2 regions of the Irregularibacter muris genome follow, and region 1 is predicted to be linked to the other one. Evidence: riboswitches for the same ligand, from Rfam matches in the RefSeq annotation. Region 1 holds a riboswitch; the other holds the start of a gene.
What was found. A riboswitch is a leader RNA that binds a small molecule or an ion and turns the genes downstream of it on or off. The one in region 1 is predicted to bind S-adenosylmethionine.

Region 2: it holds a riboswitch for S-adenosylmethionine, as region 1 does, so the genes downstream of both, metK (methionine adenosyltransferase) here and NSA47_RS12775 (M20 family metallopeptidase) in region 1, are expected to answer to the same signal.

The regions. Positions count from the first base shown of each region.
Region 1 is NZ_JANKAS010000014.1:47,978-51,181, forward strand. Features, by position in the region: gene NSA47_RS12770 (protein adenylyltransferase SelO) at 1-1,082, shown strand, start outside; SAM riboswitch class I at 1,229-1,340, shown strand; gene NSA47_RS12775 (M20 family metallopeptidase) at 1,484-2,686, shown strand; SAM riboswitch class I at 2,712-2,824, shown strand; gene NSA47_RS12780 (methionine ABC transporter ATP-binding protein) at 2,928-3,204, shown strand, end outside.
Region 2 is NZ_JANKAS010000003.1:38,532-41,735, reverse strand. Features, by position in the region: gene NSA47_RS04600 (cation:proton antiporter) at 1-45, opposite strand, end outside; gene NSA47_RS04595 (COG2426 family protein) at 503-964, shown strand; SAM riboswitch class I at 1,099-1,198, shown strand; gene metK (methionine adenosyltransferase) at 1,432-2,625, shown strand; gene NSA47_RS04585 (PTS transporter subunit EIIC) at 3,006-3,204, shown strand, end outside.

The DNA of each region.
Region 1 (3,204 bases):
CGGCACTGGGACCCATGCTACGGGAATATATCATTAGCGAAGCAATGCACGCTCTAGGGATTCCTACTACCCGCAGTTTAGCAGTGGTGACAACTGGGCAATGGATAATTCGTGAAACTCAATTGCCTGGTGCAATTTTAACCCGGGTAGCTGCCAGTCATATACGGGTGGGAACCTTTCAATATGTTGCCCACTGGTGTACCCCTGAAGAACTTCGGATTTTGGCTGATTATACAATAAAAAGACATTTTCCAGAGATTGAGGGAGATAAAAATCCTTATCTTGCTTTACTAAAGGAAGTGATTAAGAGGCAAGCCACACTGATTGCCAAATGGCAGCTGGTTGGTTTTATTCATGGAGTGATGAACACCGACAATATGGCCATTAGCGGAGAGACTATTGACTATGGTCCCTGTGCTTTCATGGATACCTATGATCCAGCGACAGTGTTTAGCTCCATTGATGTTGGTGGACGCTATGCCTATAGAAATCAGCCCAAAATAGCCCCGTGGAATCTCTCAAGATTTGCCGAAACCCTATTGCCTTTATTACATGACAATGAGCAACAGGCTATTAAACTGGCTCAAGATGCCATTGAAGATTTCGACGGTTTATATCACTGTAATTGGCTGGGAGGAGTAAGAGCAAAATTAGGAATATTTAATGAGGAGCTAGGGGATGAAACTCTTATGGAAGACCTTTTTCATATGATGGAGAAACACCGTGCAGACTATACCAATACCTTTCGAGACTTAACGCTTAACAAGCTAGAGGAAATAGGGTTTTCCCATACTTCAGAATTTATCCAGTGGCACGAGTTGTGGCAAAGGAGACTAGAAAGGCAACAGCAATCAAAAAATTCATCCTACCAGCTAATGAAAGACAACAATCCTGGGATAATTCCCCGTAATCATAGGGTAGAAGAAGCACTGGAAGCTGCGGTAGATAAAGGGGATTATAGCATAATGCATAGGCTGCTCAATGTTCTTTCAGATCCCTATGCTTATTCCCCTCAACAGGAGGATTACTCCACCCTACCTCCACCATCAAATCGTCCTTATCGAACTTTTTGTGGGACCTAATAAAGTAGATATTCAGTACCTCCACAGAGCTGGGCAAGAAATATCGGGTAGAGGAATCTAACTTCTATAAAATAATTAAAAAAAAATAACTTGACATAAAACAATAAAAGAATTAGAATGTAAAACAAACAATCGCATAGAAAAACTTCTTATCAAGAGAGGTGGAGGGACTGGCCCTTTGAAACCTCGGCAGCGGATTTTCATTTTTATGAAAATACTGTGTCAATTCCAGCAAGTGACAAACTTGAAAGATAAGAAGAGAGCAGATATTTATTTGAATATAGATATTTTACCTCTTCTTATTTTATATAAGAAGAGGTTTTTTATTTTAAGATACATCGGGCCCTTTGTATCTCTAGTATTTAATCAGTTAATATCATTATTATAAGGAGTGTAAACCTATGGTCTTCAATCAAGAAAATGTAAAACATATACAAGAGCAAATTCTTTCAATCATTGAAGAGAATAAATCCAATTACATTAAAATGAGTCGTGAAATTCATGGCAACCCGGAAATTGGAAATGAAGAAGTTTTCGCCAGTCAATTATTATCAGAAAGACTAGCAGACGAAGGATTTATCCTGGAGAAAAATATTGCAGGTCATCCTACAGGATTTATTGCTCGAAAAAAATCCAAGGCTAAACCAGGTCCAGCCATTGGATACTTGGCAGAATATGATGCTCTACCAGGTTTAGGTCATGCCTGCGGTCATAATATTATTGGTGTAGCTAGCACAGCAGCAGCTATAGCATTGGGGCGGGTACTAGATGAGATAGGAGGAGAAGTCGTTGTCTTTGGGACACCAGCCGAAGAAGGCGGACCCAATGGAAGTGCTAAGGGAAGCTTTGTAAAGGCTAATCTACTTGAAGGAATTGACGCATGTATGATGATCCATCCTTCTAATGAAACCAGAACGACAAGCAATTCCTTGGCAGTTGATCCATTAGACTTTGAATTTGTGGGGAGACCTGCCCATGCGGCTGCCTCTCCCGAGAATGGAATTAATGCTTTAGATGCAGTGATATTATTCTTTAATGGCATCAATGCCCTACGACAGCATGTTACAGATGATGTAAGAATCCATGGAATTATTACCCATGGAGGGGATGCTCCTAATATCATACCTGAGTATGCAAAGGCTAGATTTTATATTCGAGCGGCCACTAGGACGAAACTGGATGAAGTGACCAATAAGGTAAAGGCTGTTGCAGAAGGTGCAGCCACTGCCACAGGAACAAGCTTAAAGGTCATTGCTTTTCAAAATCCAGTAGATAACCTTGTATTAAACAAAAGATTTGATGAGGTATTTAGGAGAAACTTAGAAAGGCTTGGAGAAAGCTTTGCAGAATCTGATAAACAGGGTACGGGTTCAACAGATACGGGAAACATCAGTCAAGTGGTTGCTACCATACATCCCACGGTAAAAATAGGTTCCAGGGATTTAGTAGGTCATACCGTAGCCTTTAGAGAGGCAGCATGCTCATCTGAGGGAGATAAGGGATTAGTTTTAGGAGCCAAGGCCCTTGCCCTAACAGGTCTTGACCTAATTGTAAATCAGAAATTGTTACAGGAGATTAAAGAAGAATTTAAAAGTCAAAAATAAAAGAGTAGAAATAAAATATAAAAATTACCTATCAAGAGAGATGGAGGGATTGGCCCAGTGAAGTCTCAGCAACCAGCCTATGTAAAATACATAGGCCAGGTGCTCATTCCAACAGGACTTTATCCTGGAAGATGGGGAAGGTGTAACGAATCAGTATGCCCTTTCCTATAGGGTTATTTTTATGTCCAAATACTCGAGTTTTCAAGAATTTTAGCTATTGAAATTAAGGAGAGTGAGTGTATTGATTTTTCTTCAACAGGTCAGTAAGACCTATGTTAGTAAGAACCAGTCAGTAAAAGCTCTGAAAGAAGTCAACTTACATGTTTCTCAGGGAGAAATATTTGGCATTGTTGGCTATAGTGGAGCAGGAAAAAGTACATTGATTCGATGTATAAATCTATTGGAAAGACCAACAACAGGGAAAATAATTGTAGATCAAAAAGAATTAACTGGGCTTTCTGAAAAAGAATTAAGACAAAGTAGAAAAAAAATTGGGATGATCTTTCAGCACTTTAATT
Region 2 (3,204 bases), on a different contig from region 1:
ACCCATGATTCCTACCATTAATACTATACCAATTTTTACAAGCATATTCAATTCATATTTCCCTCCAAAATTAATAATAAACAATGATAAAAATAAAAAAAGTGTCTACTGCACACTTAGATTTTAAGAAAGTTTGGTACTTGGCAAATTACACCAAATGTCCAACAAACATTTCATTTATAAAACAAAGCTCACTGGGTTTGTCACCTCCGGCTCATTTTGCATTCTGCATACTATCTTATAACAAGTTTGATTAAAATGCAACGTATAGTATACACGTATTTAATCATGTATATTTGTAGTAATATATTAAGAATAATTTTAAACACATTAAAGACATCCTTTATGGGACCATTTAATGGGAATATGCGTATTATTATTACTCACCGATCATATCTATAGAACAATGGGGAGTTTTCCCCAAGGAAAATACATTTTAAAGAAAAGTATAATAAAAGTTTAGAGAGAAAAAAAGGGGGGAAAGGGTCTAGTGAGGGTTTTATTGAGACTACTAAAAAGTGAACTCATGGTATTCTTAATGGCGGCTACCCCTTTGTTAGAACTCAGGGCATCCTTGCCCTATGGAATATTTGTACTGGATATGGGCTATTTTCATGCTTTTATCCTATCTGTTTTGGGGAGCATACTACCTGCACCCTTTATATTATGGTTTTTACCCTCGGTATTGAGTTATTTAAAGAAAAAAAGGGGGTTTTCCACTATAGCCCATTGGATTACAAGGCGCACTATCAAAAAGTCCAAAAAGCTCGAAACCTATAAATTATGGGGATTATTTTTATTGGTGGCAATACCTTTACCGGGGACAGGAGTCTGGACAGGAAGTGCGGTGGCAGCTCTTTTGAGAATCCCCTTTAAAGATGCATTATTAACATGTTTTGCGGGTACAATAGTCGCAGGAATGATTATTCTCTTGCTTTCCTATCATGCGACTTTGATGGTGTAAATATTTATTCAGCGCCTACCCCAATCACTATAACCATAGTAAAATCAGGGTTTACAAGTCACAAAAAAATGCATATACTTCTATTGACACAAAAAATCAACTATGCTATGATTAAAAACGAGCTGAATATGGAAAACTTATCAAGAGAGGTGGAGGGAATGGGCCCTATGAAACCCGGCAACCAGCATTGTGCACGGTGCCAATTCCTACAGAAGAAATTCTGCAAGATGAGTTAGTTGCCTACTAAAAATAACCTCTTCTGACCAGAAGGGGTTTTTCTTTTTTTATTCAGTAGGAAAGCAAAACTTCCTATGAAATAAAAAGGGAGGGGTTATTTCCCCTATGGTAGTCAGGAGGGGGCTCTAGAATGGAGGATTTTGCCATTGCCCAGAGGAATCTAGGGTTTCCTATTCCTAGCGGAAGCAGCTTTGCTGCTATTTTTTACTAAGGATAAAGGAGGTTTATTTATGGTGAGAAAATTATTTACGTCAGAATCAGTTACTGAAGGACATCCAGACAAAATTTGTGACCAAATTTCTGATTCTATCTTAGATGCTATATTAGAAAAAGACCCTAATGCAAGAGTAGCCTGTGAAACTTCAGTGACTACTGGTTTGGTATTAGTGGCTGGAGAAATCACCACCAATTGTTATGCAGACATCCCAAAAATTGTGAGACAAACTATAAAGGATATTGGATATACCAGAGCAAAATACGGTTTTGATGGAGATACCTGTGGAGTATTGACAGCTATTGATGAGCAATCGGCTGATATTGCCATGGGAGTGGATAAAGCCTTAGAAGCTAAGGAAGGGCAAATGAATGATGAGGAAATAGAGGCTATAGGTGCAGGAGATCAAGGAATGATGTTTGGTTTCGCTACCAATGAAACCCCAGAATTAATGCCTTTACCTATTTCATTGGCTCATAAACTAGCCTTTAGATTAACCGAAATAAGAAAAAATGGAACTTTAAAATATTTACGTCCCGATGGAAAAACTCAAGTAACTGTTGAATATGAAGACGACAAGCCTGTTAGAATAGATACTATTGTTATTTCTACCCAACACAATGCCAAGGTAGAAGGAAAAACTATCGAAAAAGATATGATAGAGCATGTGATTAAGCCGGTGGTACCTACAGAATTATTAGATGAAAAAACTCGGTACTTTATCAATCCTACTGGACGCTTTGTTATAGGTGGTCCTCAGGGGGATGCAGGACTTACTGGTCGAAAAATTATCGTAGATACCTATGGTGGCTACGGTCGTCATGGAGGGGGAGCCTTCTCGGGAAAGGATCCAACCAAAGTAGATCGATCTGGAGCCTATGCAGCTCGCTATGTAGCTAAAAATATTGTAGCAGCAGGTTTAGCCGATAAATGTGAAGTAGAATTAGCCTATGCCATTGGGGTAGCCCAACCTGTTTCTGTCTTTGTAGAGACCTTTGGTACAGCTAAAATTAGTGAAGATAAAATTGTAGAATTGATTAGAAAACATTTTGATCTACGGCCTGCTGGTATTATTAAAGAGCTTGACTTAAGAAAGCCCATTTATCGTCAAACAGCGGCCTATGGACACTTTGGGAGAACCGATGTAGACCTCCCTTGGGAAAGGACCGATAGAGCAGAGATGTTAAGAAAAGAAGGATTAGGTGCATAGATATTATAAGAGGTGACATATTGTGACTTCAATAAAAGGATTCTTAGTTTAGAAAAACTAAGAATCCTTTTCGTGTTTATCCTATATCTTGATGAATGTTTAAGCCTTTATCTTCTATAAGCTTACTTTAGTCACAAAAACTTACCAGCGGAAAATCACCTTGTACTTGGTCCTTTCAGATCTGGAATGATCAAAAAAGGGTTTATTCTGTGATATCATTTTAATAGGATGATTCTACAAAGAATTTACAACTCTTTTCATATCTATTTTTTTTATTGTATGCTGTAATCAATTACACTCTTCGCCACCCAGGTTATAGTAGTTTTCAGGGATATTTGTAGAATAATCAGAACAAAATAAATTTAAAAAGGGGTGGAAATATGTCATTTAGAAAAAGAGCAAGTGAAGAAATTCAGAGATTTGGTAGAACCTTACTATTACCAATCGCTGTAATGGCACCAGTAGGAATGGTACTAGGTCTTACCGGAGCATTAACACAAAGTTATATGATTGAACGATTACCTTTTTTAGGAAATGCAACTTTGCAACTTATTTTAAATAGTTTAAAGGGGATCGCAG